One region of the Streptomyces sp. NPDC041784 genome, then DNA from elsewhere that is predicted to be linked to it. Evidence: riboswitches for the same ligand, from Rfam matches in the RefSeq annotation. Region 1 holds a riboswitch; each other region holds the start of a gene.
The links. A riboswitch is a leader RNA that binds a small molecule or an ion and turns the genes downstream of it on or off. The one in region 1 is predicted to bind cobalamin.
Positions count from the first base shown of each region.

Region 1 (7,434 bases):
ACGCGGGCAGTTGCAGGGGCTGAAAGTGGTTGAGTTCGCCCATGTGGTTGCCGGGCCGCTGGCGGGATCGATGCTCGCCGACCAAGGGGCCGACGTCGTACACGTGGAACCTCCCGGCGCCGGAGACGCGGCCCGTGCCATGGGACCCCAACGTGACGGTGTCCACCTGTGGTTCAAGGTCGCCGGCCGCAACAAGCGCTCGGTCACCCTCGATCTGCACCACGAGGCCGGCCGGAGTGTCGCTCGCCGACTCGTGGCCTGGGCGGACGTCGTCATCGTCACCCTGCGCGCCGGACGCCTGCGCAGCTGGGGACTCGACTGGGACTCCGTGCACCGGATCAATCCCCGGGCCGTACTGCTGCAGATCTCCGGCTTCGGCGCCACGTCGTCGCAGGCGGACGCCCCCGGCTTCGGCAAGATGGGCGAGGCGCGCAGCGGAGTCGTCCACCTGACCGGCTTTCCCGACGGCCCGCCCGTCCACACCGGCTTCTCGCACGGTGACGCCGTGACCGGCCTGATGGGCGCCTACGCCGTCCTCGCCGCCCTCCACCGCCGTGACCACGACCCCGACTTCGACGGCGAGTGGATCGACCTCGCGCTCTTCGAGTCCCTGTTCCGTCTCGTCGAGTGGCAGGTCATCGTCCACGACCAGTTGGGACGAGTACCCGAACGCTCCGGCAACCAGCTGGCCGTCGCCCCCGCGGCCGTGATCAACACCTACCGCTCACGCGACGGCGAGTGGATCACGGTGACCTCCGCCACGCTGCGCTCAGTCCGCAACATCGCCCGCCTGCTGGGACTCCCCGAGCAGGAGTTCGCCACCGCGCAGCAACAGCACGACCGGCGCGGGCAACTGGACGAGGGCCTGCGGAACTGGGTGGCGGAGCGCGGTACCGGTGAGTGCCTCGAGGAGTTCGCCCGCGCCGAAGTCGTGGCCTCACGGGTGTTCGACGCCGCGGACATCGCCGCCGACCCCGTGTACGCCGAGCGAGAAGACATCGTCACCGTCGATGACCCCGACCTCGGTCCGGTGCGTATGCAGGCGGTGATCCCGCACTTCCGGCAGCAGCCCGGCCGGGTCTGGCGGACAGGGCCCGCCCTCGGACAGGACAACCACCTCGTCTACGGGCACTGGCTCGGACTCAGTGCGGACGAACTGGCCGACCTGGAGAAGAGCGATGTCATCTGAGGCGTCTTCGGAGAGCCCCCCCGAGGGGAACGCGGGAGCGGTCGACCGGCCCCCGCTGCGCTCCCTGCTCTTCGTCCCCGGCACCAGAACCGACTGGCTACCCAAGGCCCGGGCAGCGGGCGCCGACGCGGCCATCCTCGACCTGGAGGACGCGGTGCCCGCCTCGGGCAAGCTCGCCGCCCGCACACAGGTGGCCGATGCCATCGTGCGGTCCGCCGACGCTTCGGCGGATCAGGCGGGACGGATGGCGCTGTTCGTCCGGGTCAACCCGCTGGACGGCTGGGCGGGAGCCGAGGAACTGCGCGCGGTCGTACGGCCCGGGCTCGCCGGCATCGTGCTCCCCAAGGTCTGCTCTGCCGAGGACGTGAAGCTTGCCGACCGGCTGCTGGACTGGTGCGAACAGGAACAGGGCCTGCCGTCGGGACGCGTCGCCCTGGTGCCCCTGCTGGAGACGGCCCGTGGCCTGCGCGAGGCCTACGACATCGCCCGAGCCGCCCCGCGCGTCGCCCACTTGGGAGCTCTCACCGCCGCCGGCGGCGACGTGGAACGCGCCGTCGGCTACCGCTGGAGCCCGGAGGGTACCGAGACGGTGGACTTGCGATCCCGCGTTCTGCTGGACGCCAGGGCAGCGGGAGTGCCGCATCCGGTCAGCGGATTGTGGACGCGCATCACCGACCTGCCGGGGCTGCGCGCCTTCGCCGAACAGAACCGCTCCCTCGGCTACGAGGGGATGATGGCGATCCATCCTTCCCATGTCCCGGTGATCAACGAGGTGTTCTCTCCCGGCCCTGCCGAACTCGCCCGCTCCGCAAGGCTGATCGCGGCGGTCGAGGCGGCACAGGGGGACGGGACGGGCGCGGTGACATTCGAAGGTGAGATGGTCGACGAGGCCATGGCCCGTACGGCACGCCTTGCTCTGGAACGACACGGGGCGCACGTGCGTGTGGCTGATGAACTCCCGCCGTCCGGCCCGTGATTGCGAGACTGCCCACTGCCGGCGGGGCGATGATCCGACGGACCGTGGCACACGGCCGCAGGCCCTGACGAACCGATTTCCCCGACTCCGGGGCCGCGACGCACGATGGGGCGGGACTCCGCCAGGAGGTCCCGCCCCATCTTCCTTGGGTCATGCCGCAATGGGGCACGCGGTCGGGCTCAGAAACGGTCCGGGGCACGCTCCGGGAGCGGAGATCCGGGGAGCACGTCCCGCTGCTGGTCCCTCCGTGCCTCGTCGTTCGAGTCGGCCGTCGCCTTGCAGGTCACGTCCTTCGCCGGGAGCTTGCCGGTTAGCAGGTAGTCGGTGACCGTGCCGTCCGTGCATCGAGGCGGGCTGACCACCAAGGTCCACCTCGCCGTCGACGGCCGGGGCCTGCCCCTGTCGATCGTGCTCACGCCCGGCAACGTCAACGACGCCACCGCATTCGGCCAGGTCCTCGACGGGATCCGTATCCCGCGCACCGTCACGGGCCGCCCGCGCACGACGCCGGAGCGCGTGCTGGGCGACAAGGCCTGTTCGAGCCGGGCGATCCGCCACCTGCTGCGGCGCCGGGGCATCGCTGCCACGATCCCCGAACGCCGCGACCAGGCGGCCAACCGCCAACGCCGAGGGCGCCTCGGCGGCCGCCCGCCTTCGACAAGGAGATTCACCGCGACCGCAACGTGGTCGAACGATGTTTCGCCCGCCTCAAGCAGTTCCGCGCGATCTCGACCGGGTTCGACAAGCTCGCCGACCGCTACCGCGCCGGAATCGTCCTGGCCCCCCTGATCCTCTGGCTCCGCGAACCAGCCAGGTGATCATTTGTCAGACACGCCTTAGGCCCGCCGGGGCCGGTCCCGCCCCCGTACCCGTAGGAGAAGCAGATGCCCACCCACGCACCGACCCGCCAGGTCCGCGTCCTCGCCCCGCCGGGCGAGCGGCACGACGAGATCCTCACCCCCGCCGCGCTGGACTTCGTCGGCCGGCTGGCCGACGAGTTCGGCGGGCGCCGCCAGGAGTTGCTGAAGGAGCGCCGACGGCAGGCGCTGCGGCTGGCCGGCGGCTCCCCGCTCGACTTCCCCATGGCCACCCAGCCGTCCGCGCCGACCCGGCCTGGCGCGTCGCACCGCCCGCGCCCGGTCTGACCGACCGCCGTGTCGAGATCGCCGGACCGCCGGAACGCCGTACGGCCGTCGACGCCCTCACCTCCGGTGCCCGGGTCTGGACGGCTGACTTCGCGGACGCCACCGCGCCCACCTGGGACAACGTCATCGGCCGCCAGCTCACCCTGCGCGACGCCATCGAGGGGCGCAGCGACTTCACCACCTCCGACGGGAAGGCGTACCGGCCCGGCGGCCGCGACCGGCCGGCCACCATCGTCGTCCGGCCGCGCGGCTGGCACCTCGACGAGGAGCACCTGGCATGCGACGGCGCTCCCGTGCCCGCCGCACTGGTCGACTTCGGCCTGTACTTCTACCACTGTGCCCAGCGGCAGATCGACGCCGGCCACGGCCCGTACTTCTCCCTGCCGAAGCTGGAGAACCGGTACGAGGCCCGGCTGTGGAACGACATCTTCGTCTGCGCGCAGAAGGCACTCGGCATCCCCCGGGGCACCGTCCGCGCCACGGTCCCCATCGAGACGATCACCGCCGCCTTCGAGATGGAGGAGATCCTCCACGAGCTGCGCGAGCACAGCTCAGAGCTCAACGCGGGCCGCTGGGACTACCTGTTCAGCCTCCTCAAGACCTTCGGACACCGCACGGACTTCCTGCTGCCCGACCGGACGAAGGTGACCATGACCGCCCCCTTCATGCGGGCCTGCACCGAACTCCTCGTGCGCACCTGCCACCGGCGCGGCGCCCACGCCATCGGCGCCACGGCGTCCCAGCTGCCCGGCAGGGATCCATCCGCGCACGAGGCCGCGCTCGCCACGGTCCGGCTGGACAAGGAGCGGGAGGCGGAGGACGGCTTCGACGGTTCCGGCGTCGCGCACCCGGGACTCGTACGGGTCTGCCGCGAGGTGTTCGACGGCGTCCTGGGCGAGCGGCCGCACCAGATCGACCGTACCCGCGACGACGTGGAGGTGACGGCGGCCGAACTGCTGTCGGTGCGCCGGATCGGCGGACCGCCCACGGCGGAGGGCGTGCGCGCGAACATCGCCGTCGCCCTGCGCTGCTTCGACGCCTGGCTGCGCGGCCGGGGTGCCGTCGCCCTGGACGGTCTGTCGGCGGACACGGCCACCGCCGAGGTCGCCCGCGTGCAGATCTGGCATTGGGTGCGGCACCGGGTGGTGGACCGGGAGACGGTGCTGCGGCTGCTCGACGAGGAACTCGCCGCGCTCGGCGCCGCGTACCCGTGGGCCGCCCTGGACGACGTACGGGCGCTCTTCGAACGCACCGCCCTGGCGGGCGAGTTGCCGCAGTTCTTCACACCCGACGCCTACGCCCGTCACCTGATGCGCCGTGCGGAGCCGCGGTCATGAGCGGGGGCATCCGACGCGTCGGGGTGGTCGGCGGCGGGCAGATGGGCGCGGGCATCGCCGAGGTGTGCGCGCGGGCCGGGATCGACACGGTGGTCTGCGAGGCCGACGCCGTCGCCGCGCGCGCCGCACGGGACCGTGTGGCGGCCTCACTGGAGCGTGCCGTGGGGCGGGGCGGGCTGGACCGGGACGCGGCGCGGGACGCGCTCGCCCGGCTGGTCTTCACCGGCAGCCTGGGGGACCTCGCCGACCGGCAGCTGAGGTCGTGGAGGCCGTCGTCGAGAACGCCGACGCCAGGAACTGGGCTGCGCCCACCCCATGGGCCCACTGAAACAGGCCGACCTGATCGGCCTCGACACCCTCACCGCGATCGCCGAGTCGCTCTACGACGAGTTCAAGGAACCCCTGTACGCCCCTCCCCCGCTGCTCCGGCGGATGGTGCAGGCGGGGCTGCTGGGCCGTAAGAGCGGCCGGGGGTTCCACGTGTACGACGCCACCCCTTAGGCTGGCCGGTGCAGCTGGTTCGCCCCGTCCGCCAGGCGGGAGCGTCGCAAGAGGGAACCCGGTGGGAATCCGGGACTGCCCCGCAGCGGTGAGTGGGAACGACCGCCGTCATACGCACTGGGTCCGAGAACAGGCCTGGGAAGCGACGGCCAGTAGGTGTCCTCCGACGAACGGAGGGCGCGCCCACGAGTCCGAAGACCTGCCAACTGCCCATGCGCGAAACATTCGCGCGCGGACATCCCGGTGACCTCGAGGGCGGGTCGGCGTACACACCGAACGGACGGCCGTGGGCCGCTGCCGTACGGTTCGTCGCACCTTCGCGCCCCCGTCCCGTCGCCGGGATCTCAGGGATTCATCTCGCGAAGGAGATCTCCGTGACCACCAAGCCCGCAGCCGCGGCAGCACGGGCCACCGTGTACGGCTACCCCCGCCAGGGACAGAGCCGGGAACTGAAGAAGGCGATCGAGGGCTACTGGAAGGGCCGCGTCACCGCCGACGCGCTGCGCGCCACCGCCGCCGAACTGCGCCGCACCCACTGGCGGCAGCTGGCCGACGCCGGCATCGACGAGGTCCCCACGGGCGACTTCTCGTACTACGACCATGTCCTGGACACCACCGTCATGGTGGGCGCGATCCCCGCCCGCCACCGGGACGCGGTGGCCGCCGACCCGCTGGCGGGCTACTTCGCCATGGCGCGCGGCACCCAGGACGTCGCGCCGCTGGAGATGACCAAGTGGTTCGACACCAACTACCACTACCTGGTCCCCGAACTCGGCCCGGACACCGTGTTCACGGCCGACTCCACCAAGCCCGTCGCCGAGTTCGAGGAGGCGCTCGGCCTCGCCCTGAGGGGCCGTCCGGTCCTGGTCGGTCCCGTCACCTATCTGCTGCTGGCCAAGCCCGCGCCGGGCGTGCCCGCCGATTTCGACCCGCTCACCCTGCTCGACCGGCTGCTGCCGGTGTACGCCGAGGTCCTCGCCGACCTGCGCGCGGCCGGCGCCGAGTGGGTGCAGCTCGACGAGCCCGCCCTCGTCCAGGACCGCACGCCGGCCGAACTCAGCGCGGCCGCCCGGGCCTACCGCGACCTCGGTGCCCTCACCGACCGGCCGAAGCTGCTCGTCGCCTCCTACTTCGACCGGCTGGGCGAGGCCCTGCCGGTGCTGGCCAAGGCGCCGGTCGAGGGACTCGCGCTGGACTTCACCGAGCGGGCCGCCGCCAACCTGGACGCGCTGGCCGCCGTCGGCGGGCTGCCCGGCAAGCGGCTGGTCGCCGGTGTCGTCAACGGCCGCAACATCTGGGTCGACGACCTGTCGGCGTCGCTCGCCACGCTCGGCACCCTGCTGGGCCTGGCCGACCGGGTCGACGTGGCCGCCTCCTGCTCCCTGCTCCACGTCCCGCTCGACACGGGCGCGGAACGGGACATCGACCCGCAGATCCTGCGCTGGCTCGCCTTCGCCCGGCAGAAGACCACCGAGATCGTCACCCTCGCCAGGGGCCTCGCCCGGGGCACCGGCGCCATCACGGCGGAACTGGCCGCGAACCGGGCCGACCTGGCCTCCCGCGCGAACTCCCCGATCACCCGCGACCCGGCCGTCCGCGCCCGTACCGGCGCCGTCACCGCCGCCGACGCGCGCCGCGCCCAGCCGTACGCCGAGCGGGCCACGGCCCAGCGCGCCCACCTCGGGCTGCCCCTGCTGCCGACGACGACCATCGGCTCGTTCCCGCAGACCGACGAACTGCGCACCGCGCGCGCCGACCTGCGCGCGGGCCGGCTCGACACGGCGGGCTACGAGGAGCGCGTCAGGGCGGAGATCCAGGAGGTGCTCGCCTTCCAGGAGAAGGCCGGCCTGGACGTGCTGGTGCACGGCGAGGCCGAACGCAACGACATGGTCCAGTACTTCGCCGAGCAGCTGACCGGCTACCTGGCCACGCAGCACGGCTGGGTGCAGTCCTACGGCACCCGGTACGTCCGTCCGCCGATCCTGGCCGGCGACATCTCCCGCTCCGAGCCGATGACCGTGCGCTGGACGACGTACGCCCAGTCGCTCACCTCACGCCCGGTCAAGGGCATGCTCACCGGTCCGGTCACCATGCTCGCCTGGTCCTTCGTCCGCGACGACCAGCCCCTGGGCGACACGGCCCGCCAGGTCGCGCTGGCGCTGCGCGACGAGGTGAACGACCTCGAGGCGGCCGGGACCTCGGTCATCCAGGTGGACGAACCCGCGCTGCGCGAGACGCTGCCGCTGCGGGCCGCCGACCGGGCCGCGTACCTGGCGTGGGCCACGG
Region 1 covers NZ_JBVJAB010000007.1:516-7,949, reverse strand. The annotation lists gene ACZ6D7_RS16590 (CaiB/BaiF CoA transferase family protein) at 1-1,189, shown strand, start outside; gene ACZ6D7_RS16585 (HpcH/HpaI aldolase/citrate lyase family protein) at 1,179-2,165, shown strand; partial or broken gene ACZ6D7_RS16580 (alpha/beta hydrolase) at 2,345-2,509, opposite strand; partial or broken gene ACZ6D7_RS16575 (IS5 family transposase) at 2,511-3,005, shown strand; partial or broken gene aceB (malate synthase A) at 3,050-4,647, shown strand; partial or broken gene ACZ6D7_RS16565 (3-hydroxyacyl-CoA dehydrogenase NAD-binding domain-containing protein) at 4,644-5,148, shown strand; cobalamin riboswitch at 5,147-5,369, shown strand; gene metE (5-methyltetrahydropteroyltriglutamate--homocysteine S-methyltransferase) at 5,523-7,434, shown strand, end outside.

Region 2 (7,434 bases), on a different contig from region 1:
ACTAGACCGCCCCGGACAGGTCCTAGTCGCGGGTCCGTCTGGCCATCGCGTCCCAGAAGCGGTCCAGTTCGCGGACCCGCATGCCGACCCAGTGCGGTGTCTTCCTGCGCAGCCCCCTGGGCAGCCAGCGCCGCACGCGGCCGGGCAGCAGGGCCTGCTGCTGGCGGCAGAACGGCTCGCGGATCTCTCCCCGGGGCAACCAGCCCCGGGGAGGGTACGGGCAGAGCTGGAAGGTGCAGTCGGGCAGACAGGCCGAGCCCGGCGCGGGCGGGGTGGACGTGCCGATCCGCAGTCCGGGCCGCAGCGGCTCCCGGTTCGTACGGATGCACGGCGGCAGAGGCATACCTGGCTGCTCCGCGCGGGCCAGGCGTTCCTCGACCTCGTCCGGGTGCCCGTCCCGTTCGATGAGGTTCAGCATGATCAGCACATCGGCGACGAGGCGTTGGGCGCGCGGGTCGAGGGTGCTCCAGCCGACCGACGGCGGGATCCACAGGCTGTGCCTGCGGTACCCCCCGCGCTCGTCGGCGCGGGCGCCGATGTTGTCGGCGACGCCCTTCTCGTCGATCCACAGGAACCGCTCGGGCTGCCCGGTCTCCAGGGCGAGGGCCACCAGGTCGCCCGCCTCGGCGACGAACGGATGCAGGGGCCGCCGGACCTGGTCGCCGTCCTCACCGGGCCGGCCCGGCGCCGCGTTCACCGTGCCCGCCATCGACAGCCAGCGCTTCACGGTCCGTACGGCGGTGGCCCCGCCCAGCGGCTGGATCGGCTCGTGCCCGTCGGGGTGGCCGCCGTTGCGCCCCGCCGCACCGTGCCCCCGGTCATTGCCGCCGGCGCTGTCCGCCAGCTCCCACAGGCACAGGGCCTGGAGCAGGCTGAGCTGGGCGTACCAGCACCGGGACTGCTGCAGCACGGTCTCCGCCTGGCGGATCAGGCCGGCGCGGCCGCCCGGGTAGGTGTGCGGGTGCCGTTGGCGCCGGTTGGCCGCGTACTTGAAGCCCTGGGCCAGCGCGGCCTCCAGGGCGAGCGGCAGGTCGGGGGCGCCGCCGGTGAACGCCGGGTCGAGGTGGCGCAGCCACTTGGTGAGGCGTTCCTGGGCCTCGTCGCGGTGGGCCTCGTCGACCGAGCCCAAGAGCATGGGGACCGCCCAGGCCCGCATCACGAACTCCCGGAAGAGAGCGACCCGTTGCTCGCGGTAGCGCGCGTTCAGCTCCCGCCGCTCGCGCTGCAGCCGCCGGACATCCTCGGCCGACGCGGCGCGCGAGGACACCCCGGCCGCTCTCGCCCGCCCCATGCGCGCGGCCCACGTCTCGTACTCCCCTCGCTTCCAGGCCCTCAGCTGCTCCAGCCGGTCGTTGTACTCCTCCACGGGGTCGCTGTTCAGGCCGACCCGCTCGCGGATCACGGCGAACGCCGCGTTGCCGCCGGCTCCGAACTCCTGGGACACGGCCAGGCGGATCGAGTAGGAGGGCTCCTCGATGCCCAGCTGGAACAGCTCCCAGTACAGCGGGGTGGTGTCGATCCGGTCGGAGGTCTTGCGCAGCGCGGCTCCGACCTGCTTGATCAGTCTCCGCTTCGCGTCCCGCAGGGTGCGCCGGTCTCCCTTGATGCCGGGCCAGCGTGCGCGCACCTCCGCGACGATGCCGGCCAGCCGTCTCGGGTCGTGCTCCGCGCTCTCGATCTCCACGGCCGCCGCGTAGAGGTCGAGGGCCTTCGGATCGTCCGTGCGGCGGCCCGCGGCCGTGCTCAGCCGGAGGGCCGGCGGGCGGCCCCGCACGGATGTCTGCCGGGCCAGCTCGGCGATCTCCTTGCGCACGTCGGCCCGGATCCCGCCGCCCCGGGCCGGAAGGCTCGCCGCCCGCGCCCGGGACAGCAGCACCAGGGCGATGAGCAGCTCACGGCTGGGACCGGGCGGCTGGAGCGCCTGTTCGACCAGTTCCCCGGCGCCCCGCTCCCCCAGGTGGTTCAGCACGCGGTAGCCGAAGTAGGCCTGGATGATGCTGTGCGGGAAACGGACCCTGCGCTCGAAGCCCTCCACCAGCTTGAGCTTGCTCGCGTGGGCCGCGAGGCGGGCCAGGGCGGCGTGGCACTGGTCCATGTTCCCCGCGTGCAGCCGTCTGCGCTCGTCGTCGCCGAGCCGCTCGCACAGCGCGTCCCAGATCCGCTGCCGGTGCCAGTCGGAGAGGTCGTTCCCGTGCTTGCCGTACTGGTCGAAGACGCGGCCGGCCCACAGGTGCTGTGCCCGGGCCCGGGCGCGCCGCGCCGGTCCGGGGTGCAGGACGTCCGGGTCGAGCAGCTCCGCGAGGCCGACCTCCAGCTTGTCCTGGAGCAGTCCGACGCAGGCCAGGGCCGAGGCCACCTCGAGGGTGTCCCGGCGCTCCTGCGGGGCCAGCGCGACGTCCTCGCGCAGCTTCCCCTCGCACAGCGCCTCGGCCCAGGTCTCCAGCAGCCAGAGCCGCAGGGTGGCGCGGTCACGGCTGCGGGTGTTCATGTGGTGGGGATCGGCGTCCGGACGGTCGTGCTCCAGGGCTCCGCGCCGGTGCAGTTCGCGGGCGATCTGGAGGTAGACCGGTGACTCGGTCACCTCCGCCGTCTCCACGATCCAATCCACCCGGCGCTCGTCGGTCTCCGGTACGCCCGCCTCGACGAACCGCAGCGCCGCCTCCTCGCCGAGCGGTTCCAGTTCGACGATCGCGGCGGAGGTGCTCTCCAGCGGGCTGTGCGGCCGGGAGGCGATGACCAGGGGCAGCTTCTCCTCGTGGGCGCGTTCGATGGCCCGTCGGATGACGTTGTCCCGGTTCTGCTGGCGCCCGTCGTCGAGGAGGGCCTCCTCCAGGCCGTCGGCGAGGACGACCGGCTTGTCGTCGGCGAGGAGCTGTTGCCAGACCCGGTCGGTCTTGCCGCGCGCCAGGATGCCCTTGGGTGCCTCGTCGGCGAAGCGGCGCCTGGCGAGATGTTCGAAGTTCAGGTCGCCCCCGTCGACCGCGTCCCGCAGCCGGATCGGTACGGGTACGGCGTTCTGGTGGGCCAGGAGTTCGGTGAGCCGTACGAGGACGGCGGTCTTCCCCGCGCCGACGCCGCCGACGAGCAGATAGGGCCGGCGGGTGTCGCGCTCGCGCAGCCGCTCGGCGATGACCTGGGCGATCTCCTCCCGTCCCACGATCTCGGCGGTGTCGTGCCCGGCGGTGGGCACCAGCTTGCGGGGATCGCGCAGTGCCTTGGCGAGGTATCGCCGTTTGGTCCAGCGGTACCACCAGAACAGGAAGAGCGTGGCGGCGATCGAGGCGGCGAGGATCGGACCGACGAACTTGAAGACGGTGTCGAAACCCTGGTTGTGCTGCCGCCATTTCTCGAAGCCGGTCGTCTCGCTCGTGATGAGGATGGCCAGGCCCTCCCCGATCCAGGCGAGCAGCGCGAGCACGGCGACGAGCCAGACGATCCGGGTGACGTTGGCGTAGGTGACCCAGCGGCGCCATTTCCGGGGGCGGGTGGCCCCGCGGCGGGCCTCCAGACGGATCGTCAGGGTGTGCCAGCGGCCCACGAGGCCCTGTCCTACCCGGCTTCCCGCGCGCCGGAGGTCCAGTGTCGCCATCGGCGCGTCGCGCGGCCGTTCCTTGCCGGGCAGGTGGCGGACGACCCTCGTCATCGTGTGCTCCCTCCGAGAGCGGATCTCGGGACGGAGGACCTGCGGGGCGCCGACGCCTTCTTCCATGGAAGCACTCCCGGCACGCCCCGCAACCCGGCCGCCCCACCGCGGAAATCGGGGGCTCCCGGGTGCGGCCGTCCGACAGACTCGGGGCCATGGACATCGTGATACGACCGGCGGAGATCGCCGAGTACGAGGCGCTGGGCGAGATCACCGCCCGGGCCTATCTCGAGGACGGCCTCCTCGACTACGGCGGGAACGACCTGTACCTGCCCGTGCTGAAGGACGTGGCCGGGCGGGCGGCCGCCGCCGAGGTGCTCGTAGCCGTGGAGGGCGGCCGGCTCCTCGGTGGGGTGACCTTCGTCCCGGGCCCCGGCCCGATGGCCGATCTGGCGGTTCCCGGCGAGGCCGAGATCCGGATGCTCGCCGTCGACCGGGCCGGCCGCGGCCGGGGTGCCGGTGAGGCCCTCGTGTGGGCCTGCGTCGAGCGCGCGCGGGCCGTCGACGGCTGCGCGCGTGTCGTGCTGTCGACCCAGCGGACCATGTACGCGGCCCATCGCATCTACGAACGTCTCGGCTTCGTCCGAACACCCGAGCGGGACTGGAATCCCGTGCCGGAGCTGGACGACATCACTCTGCTCGCCTATCAGTTGACGCTCTGAAACCGCCTCGACACAACATCTGGGGGTGGCGTGACCGGCGAGCACAAGATGTATGCTCATGCTCGCTGTCGTCGCAGGGGAATCCGGTGCGAATCCGGAACTGTCCCGCAACGGTGTACTTGTGCATGTCTGTTCCCAGGAGCCGTCGTGCGCAGGAGTCAGTCCGAGGACCTGCCGACAGCGCACCCGGCCGTCCGGCTCGGGTGCCTGCCGTCCGGGCCTCGTGGAGTGGGCCGGTGGACCGCGACGCCGTGCGCGCTCGTGTGCTGCCCCCTGCCCTCCGCCAGGCCCATTGCCGAGCGAGGGAGAGCCCCCACGTGACCATCGCGCCAGCCGACCCGGCTTCAGCCATCCAGCTGGACACCGACGGTCCCGGTACCGCGTTGCTGCGGACCCTGACCGAGCTGACCGCCGACCTCCCCGACGCCGACCCCGGCCGGGTCGCCGCCGCCGCGCTGCGCGGCCGGTCCGCGCGGGCGGACGAGACGGAGCTGCGCGAGCTGGCCACGGAGGCGGCCGCCGGCCTGATCTCCGAGGACCCCGCCTACTCGAAGCTGGCCGCCCGGCTGCTGACCGTCGGCATCGCCGCCGAGGCCGCCTCGCAGGGCGTGACGACGTTCACCGAGTCCGTCGCCGTCGGCCACCGCGAGGGCCTCATCGCCGACCGCACCGCCGACTTCGTGACGCTGCACGCGGCGCGGCTCGACGCGCTGATCGACACCGGCGCCGACGACCGCTTCGGCTACTTCGGCCTGCGCACCCTGCACAGCCGCTACCTGCTGCGCCACCCCCTCACGCGCAAGGTCGTCGAGACGCCCCAGCACTTCCTGCTGCGGGTCGCCGCCGGCCTCGCCGAGGACGACACCCCGCGCTCCGTCGACGAGGTCGCCGCGCTCTACGGGCTCATGAGCCGGCTCGACTACCTCCCGTCGTCCCCCACGCTCTTCAACTCCGGCACCCGGCACCCGCAGATGTCGTCCTGCTACCTGCTCGACTCCCCGCTGGACGAGCTGGACTCCATCTACGACCGCTACCACCAGGTGGCCCGGCTCTCCAAGCACGCCGGCGGCATCGGACTGTCGTACAGCCGGATCCGCTCCCGCGGGTCCCTCATCCGCGGCACCAACGGGCACTCCAACGGCATCGTCCCGTTCCTGAAGACCCTGGACGCCTCGGTGGCCGCCGTGAACCAGGGCGGCCGGCGCAAGGGCGCGGCCGCGGTCTACCTGGAGACCTGGCACTCCGACATCGAGGAGTTCCTGGAGCTGCGCGACAACACCGGTGAGGACGCCCGCCGTACGCACAACCTGAACCTCGCGCACTGGGTGCCGGACGAGTTCATGCGCCGGGTGAACGCCGACGAGGTGTGGTCGCTGTTCTCCCCGGCCGACGTGCCCGAGCTGGTCGATCTGTGGGGCGAGGAGTTCGACGCCGCGTACCGCAAGGCGGAGGCCGCCGGGCTCGCCAGGAAGACCATCCCGGCCCGTGATCTGTACGGCCGGATGATGCGCACCCTCGCGCAGACCGGCAACGGCTGGATGACCTTCAAGGACGCGGCCAACCGCACCGCCAACCAGACGGCCGAGCCGGGCCATGTGATCCACTCCTCGAACCTCTGCACGGAGATCCTGGAGGTCACGAACGACGGCGAGACGGCGGTCTGCAACCTGGGGTCGGTCAACCTCGGCGCGTTCGTCGACACGGCGAACGGCGACATCGACTGGGAGCGGCTGGACGAGACCGTCCGCACCGCCGTGACCTTCCTCGACCGGGTCGTCGACATCAACTTCTACCCGACCGAGCAGGCGGGCCGCTCCAACGCCCGCTGGCGCCCGGTGGGCCTGGGCGCGATGGGCCTCCAGGACGTCTTCTTCAAGCTGCGGCTGCCCTTCGACTCCGCCGAGGCCAAGGCGCTGTCCACGCGGATCGCCGAGCGCGTGATGCTCGCCGCGTACGAGGCCTCCGCGGACCTGGCCGAGCGCAACGGCCCGCTGCCGGCCTGGGAGAAGACCCGTACCGCCCGTGGTGTCCTGCACCCCGACCACTACGGCGTCGAGTTCACCTGGCCGGAGCGCTGGGCGGCGCTGCGCGAGCGGATCGCCGCCACCGGGATGCGCAACTCGCTGCTCCTCGCCATCGCGCCGACGGCCACCATCGCCTCCATCGCCGGTGTGTACGAGTGCATCGAGCCGCAGGTGTCCAACCTGTTCAAGCGCGAGACGCTGTCCGGTGAGTTCCTCCAGGTCAACTCGTACCTGGTGCAGGACCTCAAGGCGCTGGGCGTCTGGGACGCGCGGACCCGTGAGGCGCTGCGCGACTCGGGCGGTTCGGTGCAGGACTTCGCGTGGATCCCGGCCGAGGTGCGCGCCCTGTACCGCACGGCGTGGGAGATCCCGCAGCGCGGTCTGATCGACATGGCCGCCGCCCGCACCCCGTACCTGGACCAGGCCCAGTCCCTGAACCTGTTCCTGGAGACGCCGACCATCGGCAAGCTCTCCTCGATGTACGCGTACGCCTGGAAGTCGGGCCTGAAGACGACGTACTACCTGCGTTCGCGCCCGGCGACCCGGATCGCCCGCGCCGCACAGGCCCAAGCCTCCATCCCCGTACAGCAGGTGCCCTCGGAAGAAGCCGTCGCCTGCTCCCTTGAGAACCCCGAGTCCTGCGAGGCCTGCCAGTAATGACCAGCGAAGCCAAGACTGTGTCTGCCAAAAACCTGCTCGACCCGGGCTTCGAGCTGACGCTCCGCCCCATGCGCTACCCGGACTTCTACGAGCGCTACCGGGACGCCATCAAGAACACCTGGACCGTGGAGGAGGTCGACCTCCACTCGGACGTCGCCGACCTGGCGAAGCTGTCCGAGGGCGAGCAGCACATGATCGGCCGGCTGGTCGCGTTCTTCGCGACGGGCGACTCGATCGTCGCGAACAACCTCGTGCTGACGCTGTACAAGCACATCAACTCCCCGGAGGCGCGCCTGTACCTGTCGCGCCAGCTGTTCGAGGAGGCCGTGCACGTCCAGTTCTATCTGACGCTCCTGGACACCTACCTCCCCGACCCGGAGGACAGGGCGGCCGCCTTCGACGCCGTGGAGAACATCCCGTCCATCCGCGAGAAGGCCGAGTTCTG
Region 2 covers NZ_JBVJAB010000004.1:180,232-187,665, forward strand. The annotation lists gene mctP (monocarboxylate uptake permease MctP) at 1-5, shown strand, start outside; gene ACZ6D7_RS10255 (NACHT domain-containing protein) at 23-3,643, opposite strand; gene ACZ6D7_RS10260 (GNAT family N-acetyltransferase) at 3,799-4,305, shown strand; cobalamin riboswitch at 4,358-4,498, shown strand; gene ACZ6D7_RS10265 (ribonucleoside-diphosphate reductase subunit alpha) at 4,623-6,986, shown strand; gene ACZ6D7_RS10270 (ribonucleotide-diphosphate reductase subunit beta) at 6,986-7,434, shown strand, end outside.
Region 2: another riboswitch for cobalamin. It lies ahead of ACZ6D7_RS10265 (ribonucleoside-diphosphate reductase subunit alpha); the one in region 1 lies ahead of metE (5-methyltetrahydropteroyltriglutamate--homocysteine S-methyltransferase).

Region 3 (7,434 bases), on a different contig from region 1:
GGGCCAATCTCGCCTGCGCGGTGCTGATCACGGGCCTGGCGACGGCGGCGGGGCTGCGGCGCACGGGGGCCGTGCTGCTGCGGCGGCGCACCGCACCGCGCGGCGAGGTCCGGCTCGCGCTGCTCGTAACCGCCGCTCTCGTCGCCCTGCTGGTCGCGGACCTCTCCGGGATGAGCAAGGCGGAGACGGAGCGGATCTGGCTCCCGTTCGCGATGTGGCTGCTGCCGTCCTGCGCGTTCCTCACCCGTCCCCGCGCCTGGCTGGCCGCCCAGGCGGTCCTCGCCCTGCTCCTCAACCATCTGCTGCTCACCGGGTGGTGAGCCGCCCGGGCCGGCCGCCGCCGGCGTCGACCGACGACGGCCCGGGGCTCAGCGGGTCACGGTGTCACGGCGCGAGCAGCAGGCTGTCGCCGCGCTCCTTGGCGGCGGCGTAGCGCCGTGCGACGTCCTGCCAGTTGACGACCTGCCACATCGCCTCGATGAAGTCGACCTTCTGGTTCCGGTACTGGAGGTAGAAGGCGTGCTCCCAGGCGTCGAAGACCAGGATCGGGGTGGAGCCCTGGCCGACGTTGCCCTGGTGGTCGTAGACCTGCTCGACGATCAGGTGGCCGCTGAGCGGCTCGTAGGCGAGCACGCCCCAGCCCGAACCCTGGGTCGTGGCCGACGCCTTGGACAGCTGCGCCTTGAAGTTCGCGAACGAGCCGAAGGACTCGGCGATCGCGTCCGCCAGCTCGCCCACGCCGTCCGCCTCCAACGGCTCGCCGCCGCCGTCGCCGGTCATGTTGTGCCAGTAGATGCTGTGCAGGATGTGCCCGGAGAGATGGAACGCCAGGTTCTTCTCCAGACCGTTGATCGAGCCCCACGACGCCTTGTCCCGGGCCTCGGCGAGCTGCTCCAGGGTGTCGTTCGCGCCCTTGACGTACGCCGCGTGGTGCTTGTCGTGGTGCAGCTCGATGATCTCGGGGCTGATCACCGGGGCGAGCGCCGCGTAGTCGTACGGAAGCTCCGGGAGCGTGTAAACGGACATGTCCGACGTCCTCCGACATTATTGCGAGTGATATGCAGCTGCACGCTAACAGCAAGAGTGCTGTTCTGCCGATCAGTCGTCGGTCCTAGGACTCCGGACGTGTCGCCGCCCCGGCCCCGGCCGGGTGGGCCGTCCACTTCTCCTCGATGCGGCCGGCCTTCCACACGACGAGGGCCAGCAGCCAGGTGGCGAGGAAGAGGCCTACGACGACATAGCCGACAGCGTTCAGGTCCAGGCCCGCGATCCGGTCCCAGAAGGGGCCGTGCAGACCGGCCCGGTCGGCGTGCCTCATGCCGAGCGTGTACGCGGTGACCCCGATCCCGATGCCGAAGGTCCCGCCGCCGCCCACGCTGTAGTGCGCCGGGACGACGACCGCCACCAGCGTGACCCAGCCGACGACGTGCAGGGCCAGGACGAACGCGGCCATCCCGGCGAGGCTCGTCCACGTCTCGCGGGTCAGGGACGTATTGATGCGGCGCCACGACGGACCGCGTCCGGCGGCCTTCGTGGGACGGGCGGATTCCGGGGCGGTGCTCATGGGGGCGCGGGCCTCACCTCTCGGTGAACGGCCGTTCCCGGCCACGCCCTCCAGGCTTCTGCGCATCCTTTGCAGGCACAAGAAGGCAGCGGCAAAGCCCGCGTCAGGTTTCCGTCAGGGCGCCTTCCGTCAGGATGCCTTTCCGTCAGGATGCCTTTCCGTCAGGGCGCCCTTCAGTCGGCACGCCCCGAGGACCGCGGTCCAGGTGCTCCGCGATCCAGCGCGCCGCCGCCTCCGGGTCGGGGACGACCGGAACGCCCTCGGGGGACGGAGGCCGGCGGACCACGATCACGGGCAGCCCGGCCTCACGGGCCGCCGTCAGCTTCGGCGCGGTGGCCGCTCCCCCGCTGTCCTTCGTCACCACCACGTCCACCCGGTGACGGCGCAACAGCTCGCGTTCGCCGTCGAGGGTGAAGGGGCCACGGTCCAGCAGCACCTCCGTCCGGGGCGGGTACGGAGGCTCGGGCGGGTCGACGGACCGCACGAGGAACCACGGTTCGGTGAGGTCCGCGAAGGTGGCCAGACCGATCCGCCCGGTGGTGAGGAACACCCGCCGGCCGAGCCCGGGCAGCAGCGCGGCGGCCTCCTCCAGCGAACCGGCCTCGTGCCAGCGGTCACCGGGCACCGGCACCCAGCCGGGCCGGCGCACGGCGAGCAGGGGCACGCCGGTGCCGGCGGCGGCCCGCGCCGCGTGCCGGGCGATGGTCCCGGCGAAGGGATGTGTGGCGTCGACGAGCGCGTCGACCGCGTGCTCCCGCAGCCAGGCGGCCAGCCCCTCCGCTCCGCCGAACCCGCCGACGCGGACCTCACCCGGGAGCGGCCGGGGAGCGGCGACCCGCCCGGCGAGCGAACTGGTCACCGTCAGACCGGGAACGCCGTCCAGCAGCTCGGCCAGTCGGCGGGCCTCCGTGGTGCCGCCGAGGATCAGTACACGCACGAGAGTCCGGATCCGTTCCTGAAGAGGTGAGGCGGTGAAGGGGTGAAGAGGGGAAGAGGGGAGGAGGGGGAGGGAGTGAGGGGGCGGGCGGCGGGCGCGTTCTCCACTCAAGCACACCGGGGTGTGCGCCGGTGAGTGAGCCGTACCACGACGCCCTCGCGCCCCCCGTTGCCGCTTGTCAGGGCCCTTGTGCGGGCACTACTGTCACCACGCCTCGGTGAACGGGAAATCCGGTGTCAAACCGGTGCGGCCCTCGCCACTGTGATCGGGAAGTCCGGCTCCAGCCCTCACGGGCAGCCACTGGGTCTTCGGACCCGGGAAGGCGGAGCACGGGCGGTGGTACCCGTCAGCCAGGAGACCGGCCGGGGCGCGTCAACCATCCACGAGGTGCTGGAGAGGGTCTGCTGAACCATGCACATAGCCGAGGGTTTCCTCCCGCCGGCGCACGCGGTCGCCTGGGGCGTCGCGTCCGCACCCTTCGTCGTCCACGGAGTCCGCTCGCTCACCCGTGAGGTCAGGGAACACCCCGAGAGCACCCTGCTGCTCGGGGCCTCCGGGGCCTTCACGTTCGTACTGTCCGCACTGAAACTGCCCTCGGTGACGGGAAGTTGCTCACACCCCACCGGCACCGGCCTGGGCGCCATCCTGTTCCGGCCGCCGATCATGGCCGTACTGGGCACCATCACCCTGCTCTTCCAGGCGCTGCTGCTCGCCCACGGCGGCCTCACCACGCTCGGCGCCAACGTCTTCTCGATGGCGATCGTCGGGCCCTGGACCGGTTACGCGGTCTACCGGCTGCTGCGACGCTACGACGCGCCGCTGATGGTCGCGGTGTTCTTCGGCGCGTTCGCCGCCGACCTGTCCACCTACTGCGTGACCAGCGTGCAGCTGGCGCTGGCGTTCCCCGACCCGGGCAGCGGATTCCTGGGCGCGCTCGGCAAGTTCGGCTCCATCTTCGCCGTCACCCAGATCCCGCTCGCGGTCAGCGAGGGCCTGCTCACGGTGTTCGTGATGCGGCTGCTGGTGCAGTCCAGCAAGGGCGAACTGACCCGGCTGGGCGTGCTGGTGACCGGTGGTCGGACCGAGGCCGGGACCGGGACCAAGGCCGAGACCGGCACCGAGACCGGCACCGAGACCGGCACCGGCACCGGGGCGGTGGCCCGATGAGCCGCAACGCGAAGATCAACGCCCTGCTGCTGTTCGTGGTGGCCGCGCTGGCCGTCCTGCCGCTGGCCCTCGGGCTCGGCGACCACAAGGAAGAGCCGTTCACGGGCGCGGACGCCGAGGCCGAGACGGCGATCACCGAGCTCGAGCCGGACTACGAGCCCTGGTTCTCGCCGCTGTACGAGCCGCCGTCCGGGGACATCGAGTCCGCGCTGTTCGCCTTCCAGGCGGCGCTCGGCGCGGGGGTCCTCGCCTACTACTTCGGTCTGCACCGGGGGCGGCGCCAGGGCGAACTCCGGGCGCTGGCACGGCAGGACTCGGCGACCGCCGACGGGCCCGTCCACGCATCCGTCCACGCATCCGTCCACGAGTCGGCCGCCGAGTCGGCCCGCGAGTCCGCTGACAAGCCCGCCACCGAGTCCGCCGACACGTCCGCCGAGAAGTCCGACAAGCCCGTCGCCGAGTCCGCCGAACGGGCCTAGCCGATGCTGCCGATCGACGCGGCGGCGCACAGCAGTCGCTGGCGCCGCCGTCACCCCGTGGACAAGGCCGTGCTCGGACTGGGCCTGACCGTGCTCGCCGTCTCGCTGCCGCCCTGGCCCGGCGCCGCCCTCGTGCTGGTGACCGCGCTCGGGGTGCTGCTGGGCCCGGCGGGCGTGCCGGGCCGTCGGCTGTGGCGGGCCTACCGGGTGCCGCTGGGATTCTGTGCGACCGGCGCGGTCACGCTGCTCGTCCAGGTCGGCGGACCCGACGGGTTCGTCGCCCCGGCCGACGGTGGCGCGGTGCGCGCCGGGGAGCTGATGCTGCGTACCTCGGCCGCCTCCCTCGGCGTCCTGCTGTTCGCCTTCACCACACCGATGTCCGATCTGCTGCCGCGCCTGGTCAAGGCCGGGGTGCCCGCGCCCGTGGTGGACGTGGCGCTGGTGACGTACCGCATGAGCTTCCTGCTGCTGGACTCCGTGCGCCGGATCCGCGAGGCCCAGGCGGCCCGGCTCGGGCACACCAGCCGGGCGGCGGAGTGGCGTGCGCTGGCCGGGCTCGGGGCGACGGCGTTCGTCCGGGCCTTCGACCGGGCCGCGCGGCTCCAGGCCGGGCTGGCCGGGCGCGGCTACGACGGCACCCTGCGCGTCCTCGTGCCCGAGGCCCGGGTCTCCGTCCGCTTCACGGCGGTCAGCGTCGCGCTCCTCGCGGCGCTGGCCGTCCTCACCTTCGTCCTGGAAAGGCCGCTGACATGAGCGAGCCCGTGCTGGTCGCCCTGCGCGGCGCCTCCTTCGCCTACGAGGACGGCCCCGTCGTGCTCGACGGGCTGGACTTCGAGATCCGCGCCGGACGGGCGCTCGCCCTGCTGGGCCGCAACGGCAGCGGCAAGACCACGCTGATGCGGCTGCTCAGCGGCGGGCTGCGGCCTCGCACCGGCGAACTGGCCGTCGAGGGGCGCCCGGTCGGGTACGACCGCAAGGGCCTGACCCGGCTGCGGACGACCGTGCAGCTGGTGGTGCAGGACCCCGACGACCAGCTGTTCGCCGCGTCCGTCGGCCAGGACGTGTCGTTCGGGCCGCTGAACCTCGGCCTGTCCGACGCCGAGGTGCGGGCCCGGGTCGACGAGGCGCTCGCCGCCCTGGACATCACGGGCCTGGCCGACCGGCCGACCCATCTGCTGTCGTACGGGCAGCGCAAGCGGACCGCCATCGCGGGCGCCGTCGCGATGCGGCCGCGCGTCCTGATCCTCGACGAGCCGACCGCCGGGCTCGACCCCGACGGCCAGGAACGGCTGCTCGCCACCCTCGACGGGCTGCGCGCGTCCGGCACGACGGTGGTCATGGCCACCCACGACGTCGACCTCGCGCTGCGCTGGGCCGACGACGCGGCCCTGCTCACCCCGTCCGGCGCGCACACCGGACCCGCGGCGGCCATGCTCGCCCGTACGGACCTGCTCGGACAGGCGGGGCTGCGGCTGCCGTGGGGCATCGCCGCCGCCGAACTGCTCCGCGCGCAGGGCCTGTTGCCCGCCACGGCACCCGGCCCCCGCACCGCGGAGGAACTGGCCTCCCTGACGACGGCGCGCACCGGACCGTGACCCGTCCTCGCCGAGGCCGGCTTCCCGGCCCCCGCCGGTGAACGGCTCCCCGGGCGCCGCCGTATACGACGAGGTGAGCGGGCGTGCGGAGCGGGGCGGGGTCGTGTGGGTGCGGGCGGGGATGTTCTCCGTGCTCGGCACCGTGCTCGCGCTGCTCGGGCATCAGGCGGTCGCCGAGGCGGCGGTGCCGTGGCGGGCCGTGGGGGGACTCGTCGTCCTCCAGCTCGCCGCGTTCCTGCCGCTGGCCCGGCGCCGTCTCACGCCGGCCGTGACCCTCGGGGCCACGCTGGTCAACCAGGGCGCCCTGCATCTCGCGCTGTCCTTCGCGGACGGCCACGCGCCCGCGGTGCTGCCGGGGCACCCCGCGCACGCCGGGCATCCGGCGGCGACCGGGGACGGGCACGCCTGGCACCACGGCGGAGCGGCGATGACCGCGCTGCACATGGCGGCCGCGCTGGCGGTGGCCTGGCTGCTGCACCGGGCGGACGCCCGGATGGCGGACGCGCTCGGCACGCTGCGTACCCTGGGCAAGGCCGCCGCGGCCGCCCTGGCCCAGGTGCTGCCCCGCCCGGTGCGCCGCCCGGAGGCGGTACGGCCCAGGTCGCCCGGCCGGCGCAGCGGCGCGTTCCTGGCGCCGGCGGCGCCGGGGTGGGAGGACGTACTGGAGCACGCGGTGGGGCGCAGGGGCCCACCGCGTCGGGAGAACCCCTCGGTCCTTCACCGGCACCGGTCGTCACGGTGCCGGATCCTCCCGTTCCAGCAAGGAGTTCCCCTGTGTCCGTGTCCCACCCCGTCCGTCCCCCGGCGCGGGCCGGCCGCCGTCTCGGCGTCGTCGGTGCCCTCGTCCTGACGGCCACGCTCGCCCTGGCGGCACCGGCCGCCGCGCACGCCGAGGTCGAGGCCGACCGCCCCCAGGCGCTCGCGGAGAACGTCACCCTGACCTTCGTCTCCGAGGCCGAGTCCGCCTCCGCCGGTTTCCGTGAGGTGCGGGTCGTCCTGCCCGAGGGCATCGCCCCCGCCGACGTCACCCTCGCCAAGGCCCCCGAGGGCTGGAAGTTCACGGTGTCGAAGGACGGCTACACCCTGGCCGGTCCGGCGCTGAAGACCGGTGTCGACGCCGAGTACAGCGTGAAGGTCCGTCAGCTGCCGGACGCCGAGGAACTGGCGTTCAAGACCGTCGAGACGTACGGCGACGGCGAGGTCTCCCGGTGGATCGAGCTGCCCGCCGACGGCGAGGAGGCCGAGCAGCCCGCGCCGCTGCTGAAGCTGAAGGCCGCGGCCCCCGGGGCGAAGCCGGTCGACGCGAGCCCCACGCCCGCCGAGACGGCGGCGGCGTCGCCCTCCACGCCCCCGTCGGCCTCGGAGTCGGTCTCGGCATCGGCGTCGGCGTCGCCGAAGCAGGCGTCGGCCGACGAGGACTCTGGGCCGTCCACCGGCGCGGTGGTCGGCGGGGCCGTCGCCGTGCTACTGGTCCTCGGCGGCGTGGCCTGGTGGCTCGTCCGGCGCCGGGCCGCCGGCGCGTCCGAGGGCTGACCCGAAACCGCCGTCGCCCCGGGGCCGCACGGGCCGCCCCGGGGCGACGGCCGGCACCCGGCGCCGCGCTCACGGCGCCGGGTGCCGGGGGCTCAGAAGACGCCCTGGCCGGGGACGAGGATCCCCTGCGGGTCGTACGTGCCCTTCGCGGCCTCCAGC
Region 3 covers NZ_JBVJAB010000022.1:94,510-101,943, reverse strand. The annotation lists gene ACZ6D7_RS34980 (hypothetical protein) at 1-320, shown strand, start outside; gene ACZ6D7_RS34975 (superoxide dismutase) at 385-1,026, opposite strand; gene ACZ6D7_RS34970 (hypothetical protein) at 1,112-1,564, opposite strand; gene ACZ6D7_RS34965 (cobalt-precorrin-6A reductase) at 1,710-2,501, opposite strand; cobalamin riboswitch at 2,700-2,882, shown strand; gene ACZ6D7_RS34960 (energy-coupling factor ABC transporter permease) at 2,913-3,668, shown strand; gene ACZ6D7_RS34955 (energy-coupling factor ABC transporter substrate-binding protein) at 3,665-4,147, shown strand; gene cbiQ (cobalt ECF transporter T component CbiQ) at 4,151-4,900, shown strand; gene ACZ6D7_RS34945 (energy-coupling factor ABC transporter ATP-binding protein) at 4,897-5,742, shown strand; gene ACZ6D7_RS34940 (hypothetical protein) at 5,780-6,592, shown strand; gene ACZ6D7_RS34935 (DUF1775 domain-containing protein) at 6,523-7,275, shown strand; gene ACZ6D7_RS34930 (FAD-binding protein) at 7,368-7,434, opposite strand, start outside.
Region 3: another riboswitch for cobalamin. It lies ahead of ACZ6D7_RS34960 (energy-coupling factor ABC transporter permease); the one in region 1 lies ahead of metE (5-methyltetrahydropteroyltriglutamate--homocysteine S-methyltransferase).

Region 4 (7,434 bases), on a different contig from region 1:
TCGGAGCGCCAGTTGCGGGCGTCGATCAGCGGCAGCAGACCCGCGCCGTACGCGCCCGGCTTGGAGCCGAAGACCCGGGCCGTGGCCCGCCGCCGGTCGCCGTGCTCGGCGGTGTCCTCGTCGGCGTGCGCCTTCACGAAGTTGCTCCCGGCGGGCTCGTCCAGCTCGGCGACCTTGCGGACCGCGTCGTCGATCAGCCCGACCACGTGCGGGAACGCGTCCCGGAAGAAGCCGGAGATCCGGACCGTGACGTCGATGCGCGGACGGCCCAGCTCGTCGAGGGGGATCACCTCGAAGCCGGTCACCCGGCGGGAGGCGTCGTCCCACACCGGACGGCAGCCCAGCAGCGCCAGGATCTCGGCGATGTCGTCGCCCTGCGTCCGCATGGCCGAGGTGCCCCAGACCGTCAGGCCGACGGACTTCGGGTATTCGCCGGTGTCCTGGAGATAGCGCTGCACGAGCGAGTCGGCGAGCGACTGCCCGACCTCCCAGCTCAGCCGGGACGGAATGGCCTTGGGGTCGACGGAGTAGAAGTTCCGCCCGGTCGGCAGCACGTTGACCAGCCCGCGGGTCGGCGAGCCGGACGGACCGGCCGGGACATAGCCGCCGTTCAGGGCCTTGAGGATGTGCCCGATCTCGTCCGTCGTGCGCGCCAGCCGCGGCACGACCTCGGCACAGGCGAACTCCAGCACCGCGACCGCGTCGGGGAGTTCGGTACCGACGACCTCACGGACCAGAGCCGGGACGGCCGTCCCGTCCCACGCCCGCTCCTCCATGCCCTCCGCGACCCGCCGGCACAGCTGCTCCAGCAGGTCGATCGCGTCGGCGGCCGAGCGCGCCGGGCCCTCGACGAGGTCCGTCAGCTCGACCGGCAGCTTCACCGGAGCGCCGGGCTCGGCCAGCAGCTCCTTCTCGACCAGCCCGAAGTGCGCCGCGAACGAGGCCCTCAGGCCCGGCAGCGCGTTGGCCTGCCCGCCCCACACCTGCGCGGCGCGCAGCACCGCGAGCACGAGGTTCACCCGCGGTTCGCCTACCGGCCCGCCGCCGAGGATGTGCAGCCCGTCGCGGATCTGCACGTCCTTGATCTCGCACAGATAGCCGTCGATGTGCATGACGAACTCGTCGAAGGCGTCGTCGTCCGGCTGGTCGTCGACATGCAGGTCGTGGTGCAGCTCGGCCGCCTTGACCAGCGTCCAGATCTGCGCCCGCACCGCCGGCGCCTTCGCCGGGTCCAGGTCGGAGACGAGCGCGTACTCGTCGAGCAGCTGCTCCAGCTTCGCCAGGTCGCCGTAGGTGTCCGCGCGCGCCATCGGCGGCACCAGGTGGTCGACGACGGTGGCGTGCCCGCGCCGCTTGGCCTGGGTGCCCTCGCCGGGGTCGTTGACGATGAACGGGTAGATGAGCGGCAGCTCCCCGAGGACGGCGTCCGGCGCGCAACCGCCGCTGAGTCCCAGCCCCTTGCCCGGCAGCCACTCCATCGTGCCGTGCTTGCCCATGTGGACGACGGCGTCGGCGCCGAAACTGTTCTCCAGCCAGCGGTAGGCCGCCATGTAGTGGTGCGACGGCGGCATGTCGGGGTCGTGGTAGATCGCGATCGGGTTCTCGCCGAAGCCGCGCGGAGGCTGGATCATCACGACGACGTTCCCGAACTGGAGGGACGCCAGCACGATGTCGTCCCCGTCGACGTACAGGCTGCCCGGCGGCTCGCCCCACGCCTCCAGCATGGCCTCCCTCAGCGCCGGGTCGAGCGTGTCGAACCACGCCCGGTAGTCGGCCAGCGGCACGCGCGCGGGCGCGGAGGCCAGCTGGTCCTCGGTCAGCCACTCCACGTCGTGCCCGCCGGCCTCGATGAGCCGGTGGATCAACTCGTCGCCGCCAGAGGGGTACTCGGTGAGCGAGTACCCCGCGTCCCGCAGGGCGTCCAGCACCCGCACGGCCGAGGCGGGCGTGTCCAACCCCACCGCGTTGCCGACGCGCGAGTGCTTGGTCGGGTACGCGGTGAAGACCAGCGCCAGCTTCTTCTCGGCGTTCGGCTTGTGCCTCAGCCGCGCGTGCCGTACGGCGATCCCGGCGACGCGCGCGGCCCGCTCGGGGTCGGCGACGTACACCGGGACGTCGTCGGGACCCTGCTCCTTGAAGGAGAAGGGCACGGTGATGAGCCGCCCGTCGAACTCGGGGATCGCGACCTGCATCGCCGCGTCCATGGGGGAGAGCGCGGCGTCCGACGCGGACCAGGCGGCGTGCGAGGAGGTCAGGCAGAGCCCTTGCAGCACGGGCACGTTCAGGTCGGCGAGCGCCCCGATGTCCCAGGCCTCCTCGTCCCCGCCCGCCGAGGCCTGCGAGGCGTGCGTGCCGCCGGCCGCGAGGACGGTGGCGACCAGCGCGTCCGCCGCCGACAGCAGCTCGTACAGCCCGGCGTCGGCCCCGCGCAGCGAACCGCAGTACACGGGAAGGGCGTTGGCGCCCCGCGCCTCGATCGCGTCGCACAGGGTGTCCACGAACGCGGTGTTGCCGCTCAGCTCGTGGGCCCGGTAGAAGAGCACGCCGACGGTCGGCCGGCCCTCGACCAGGGCACGTTCGCCATGGACGCCGTACTGGGGCATCCGCTGCGGCTCGACGAACCCCTCACCCGTCAGCAGCACGGTGTCGGAGAGGAACCGCGCCAGTTCGGTGAGGTTGGCGGGGCCGCCCTCGACGAGGTACCTGAGCGCCTCCGCGACGACACCGGCGGGCACCGACGACTCGGCCATCAGCTCCGCGTCCGGCACGCTCTCGCCGCCGAGCAGCACGGTCGGGATCCCGGACGCCCTCAGCGCGGCCAGCCCCTCCTCCCAGGCACGCTTGCCGCCGAGCAGCCGTACGACGGCGATGTCCGAGCCCGCCAGGAGCCCGGGAAGGTCCCGCTCGACATCCACCCGGGTCGGGTTGCCGATCCGGTAGTCGGCGCCGGAGGCGGCCCGGGCCGCCAGCAGATCGGTGTCGGCGGTCGACAACAACAACACTGTGCTCATGCGGGCGCTCCCGGTGGAATGAAAGGCAGTCCTTGCGGCGCGCCCGACTCGATGAGCCGCCGGAGCGCGTCCGTGTCCGCGTGCTGTTCGATCAGGTCGCCGAGCCGGTCGAGCTGCTCCTCGCGCAGCGCGGCGAAGGAGGTGTCGGCCGCCGGCACGAACCGGCGGCCCGCGGCGGCCGCCACCTCGCGCAGGAAGGCCCGCCGGAACCCGTCCGACTCCAGCGAGCCGTGCCAGTGCGTGCCCCAGGTCTGTCCGACCCGGCAGCCGTCCAGGAACGGCTCGCCGCCGGTGACGTCGGCCACCCCGTGATGGATCTCGTACCCCTCGACCCGCTCGCCGAGGGCTTCGCCCACCGGCCGGGTGAGGGTCTTCTCCCGGGCGAACCGGACCCGGACGGGCAGCAGTCCGAGCCCGTCGACGTGCCCGCGCCGGCTCTCGACGTCGTCCTCGATGTGCTCGCCGAGGATCTGGAAGCCGCCGCAGATCCCGAGCACGGGCCGGCCCTCGGCGGCCCTGCGGCCGATGGCCCGCGCGAGCCCCCGCTCGCGCAGCCACTCCAGCGCCCGTACGGTCCCCCGGGTCCCCGGCACGACGACGAGATCGGCGTCGGCCAGCTCCTCGGGCCGGTCCACGAACCGCACGACGACGCCCGGCTCGGCGGCCAGCGCGTCCACGTCCGTGAAGTTGGACATCAGCGGGATCGCGCACACGGCGACCCGCAGCACGTCCTCGCCGACGGGCGGGGAGACGTTCGACTCCCGCACGGTCCCGCGCAGCGACACCCGCAGCCCGTCCTCCTCGTCGATCCCGAGGCCGTGCCGGAAGGGCAGCACGCCGTACGTGCGGCGTCCGGTGAGCCCGTGCAGCATGTCGAGCCCCGGCTCCAGCAGGCCGACGTCGCCCCGGAACTTGTTGACGAGGAACCCGGCGACCAGCTCCTGGTCCTCGGGCGAGAGCAGGGCGACGGTTCCGAAGAAGGAGGCGAAGACGCCCCCGCGGTCGATGTCGCCGACGACGAGCACCGGAAGCCGGGCGCCCCGCGCGATCCCCATGTTCACGATGTCGGTCCGCCGCAGGTTGATCTCGGCCGGACTGCCCGCCCCCTCACAGATCACCGCGTCATACGTGCCCCGCAACTCGGCGAGGCAGTCGAGAACGGTTCCGAGGAGTTTCTGCCGGCGCCCGCCGTGGTAGCCGCGGGCGCTCATCTCGCCGACGGGCTTCCCGAGCAGCACGACCTGGCTGCTGCTCTCACCGCCGGGCTTGAGCAGCACGGGATTCATCAGCGCGGTCGGCTCGACCCGGCAGGCCTGCGCCTGCATGGCCTGCGCCCGCCCGATCTCGGCGCCCTCCTTCGTCACGAAGGAGTTCAGGGACATGTTCTGCGCCTTGAACGGCGCGACCTTGACCCCCTGCCGCACCAGCCACCGGCAGATCCCGGCCGTGACGACACTCTTGCCCGCGTCGGAGGTGGTGCCGGCGACGAGCAGACCCCCGCCCCTCATGACGCACGCCCCTTCGCCCTCGTGGCCGCGGCCCGCGCGGCGACGGTGACGCCGAGCACGAGCAGACCGACCCGGCGGGACAGCCGTACGGCCCGCTCGATGTCCTGGACCTCCACGGCACGCCCTTTCTCGTTCAGCACCGGCCGGTGCTCGACCCGGCCCCCGTACGACAGCGTTCCGCCCAGCCGTACCCCGAGCGCCCCCGCGAAGGACGCCTCGACGGGCCCGGCGTTGGGACTGGGGTGCCGGCCGGCGTCGTCCCGCCAGGCCCGCACGGCCCCGCGCGGATCGTCCCCCGCGAGGGCGGCGAGTACGGCGGTCAGCCGCGCCCCCGGCCAGCCGGCGAGGTCGTCGAGGCGCGCCGAGGCCCACCCGAAGCGCCGGTACCGGGCCGACCTGTGCCCGACCATGGCGTCGAGCGTGTTGACGGCCCGGAACCCGAGCAGCCCGGGCACCCCGCCGACGGCCCCCCAGACCAGCGCCCCGACGACGGCGTCGGAGGTGTTCTCGGCGACGGACTCCACCACGGCCCGGGCGATCCCGTCGGCGTCGAGGGCCTGAGGATCCCGCCCGCACAGATGCGGCAGCCGCGCCCGCGCCGCGTCGACGTCCCCCGCCTCCAGCGCGCGCCCGATCACCCGGGCCTCGCGGACGAGGGAGGTGCCGCCGACGACGGCCCAGGTGGCGGCGGAGGTGAGGGCCACGGAGACGGCGGGGGAGGACCGTACGGCGCGCGAGGCGACGGCCCCGAGCGCGACGGCGCCCCCGGCGCACACCGCGGTGTGCAGCGCGCCCCACCCGCGGTGGTCGCGCCACAGCACCCGCTCCACGGCACCGGCGGCCCGCCCGAAACCGGCGACCGGATGGCCCCGGCGCGGATCGCCGAGCAGCAGGTCGCCGAGGAGGCCGAGGGCGGCGCCGTACGCGTGAACGCGATCGGCACGCACCGGCTCAGCCGGCCGTGGGGTCGGGCAGCGACCTGGTGGGGTACCTCAACGGCCGAGCGAGCATGGCGATATGTCCTCACTCAGGGTGTCCACGCCCTGGTTCGACGAGACCGGCGGCGAGAGTTCCTGGCTCCCGGGGGTTACTACCCCGGTGACAGTGGCGGGACCGCGCCGGATTCGCACCGGCTTCCTCTTCTGCCGCCGTACATGGCCCCGGCAGTCCACCACGGGCCCGGAAGGGCCGTCAACTTGCCGTTGACCTGCGCGGGGAGAGTGTGCAGAACCCCACACCGCTAGCACGGGGGGCGGGTGCCGGGGCCCGCTTCCCGGGAAAACCCCTCGAGCGGACGGACCTCCCCGGACCCGCTTGCGGTCGCGGAACGTGAGCGCCTGCAATGGCCCGTACGCCCCCTGAGGGGCACAACGGACGTGAACGGACGCGAATGGACGCGACCGGGTGCGAACGGACGCGAACGGCACCGGAGGGGACGCGGAGTGGCGTATGTGGGTGAAATGCGGCTGGACGACGGGCAGATCGTGCTGCTGGAGGTGACGGGGGAGGGGCCCGGGGGCGTCCAACGGGTCTCCCGGGGCGGCGGCGGGGCCGGCGTCGCGGGCGCGGCGGAGACCCTCCAGCAGGCGCTCGCCCGGGTACGCCCGGCGCTGGGCGCGGTCGTGGAAGGCGCCCGGAGCCTGGCCCGGCCCCCCGGCTCGGTCACGGTCGAGTTCGGCATCACGCTGAGCGCGGAGGCGGGCGTGGTGGTGGCCAAGGGCACCACGGAGGCCCACTTCACGGTGAGCATGCAGTGGTCGCCCCGGGACGAGGACGGAACGGCCCTCCCCGGGCAGCGTGATGGCGCCCCCTGATGAGGACCTCCCCCGGGCCATCGCCCGCTTCTGGAGCGAGGACGGCCGGGTCACCGGCACCGGGTTCCTGATCGCGGAACGGACGCTGTGCACCTGCGCGCACGTGGTGGCGAGCGCGCTGGGCACGGACGAGACGTCGGCGGCGCCGCCGACCGCCCGGGTGACGCTCGACTTCCCCCTCCTGACCCCGCCGTCGGCCGCCCTGCGGGCCGAGGTCACCCACTGGCACCCGGTGCGCCCGGACGGCGGCGGCGACATCGCCCTGCTGACCCTGGCGGAGCCGGTCCCCGGCACCACCCCGGTCCGGCTCGCCGGCGGCACGGCGGTCTGGGACCACGCATTCCGCGTCCTCGGCTTCCCCGCCCGCACCGACGACCACGGCGTCTGGGTGGACGGCAGACTGCGCGCCCCGGTCGGCAAGGGCTGGACCTCGATGGAGGCCCGCCCGCTCTCCGGCGCCCCGCCCATCGGCCGCGGCTTCAGCGGCGGCCCGGTGTGGGACACCGACCAGGGCGGGGTCGTCGGCATGACGGTCGCCGCGGAGACGGGCACGGGCGCGACCACGGCCTACCTGATCCCGGCACCCCTCCTCCTGGGCCTGGACCCGGCCCTGAGCCCGTCCCCCTTCCGCGGCCTGGAACCGTTCCAGGAGGAGGACGCGGGGGTGTTCTTCGCTCGGCGGGGGGACGGGGAGCGGATCGCGGCGGCCCTGCGCGCGCACGCCTTCGTTCCGGTCGCGGGGGCGTCCGGGGTCGGGAAGTCGTCCTTGGTCCGGGCCGGAGTGCTTCCCCTGCTGCGGTCCTCCGGCCACACGGTCACCGACTTCGCCGGCCAGCCGGACACCGATCCGGTACGGACGCTGGCGGAGGCGCTCGGGGAACAGTTCCCGTCGGCGCGGGAACTCGCGGGGGAACTCGTGCGGGAACTCTCGCGGGAACCGCACGCGACGACGGACCGGACCCGGACGGCGGTCCTGCTGGCCGCCCGCATCCTGCGGGAGTCGGGCCCCTCGGGCCACGTCGTCCTGCTGGACCAGTTCGAGGAGACCGTCGGGGCCCGCCCCGCCGACGCCCGGGCCCTCCTGGACGTCCTCCTGCCGAT
Region 4 covers NZ_JBVJAB010000027.1:68,721-76,154, reverse strand. The annotation lists gene cobN (cobaltochelatase subunit CobN) at 1-3,011, opposite strand, end outside; gene ACZ6D7_RS37905 (cobyric acid synthase) at 3,008-4,519, opposite strand; gene ACZ6D7_RS37900 (cobalamin biosynthesis protein) at 4,516-5,466, opposite strand; cobalamin riboswitch at 5,568-5,707, opposite strand; gene ACZ6D7_RS37895 (CU044_2847 family protein) at 5,980-6,333, shown strand; gene ACZ6D7_RS37890 (nSTAND1 domain-containing NTPase) at 6,320-7,434, shown strand, end outside.
Region 4: another riboswitch for cobalamin. It lies ahead of ACZ6D7_RS37900 (cobalamin biosynthesis protein); the one in region 1 lies ahead of metE (5-methyltetrahydropteroyltriglutamate--homocysteine S-methyltransferase).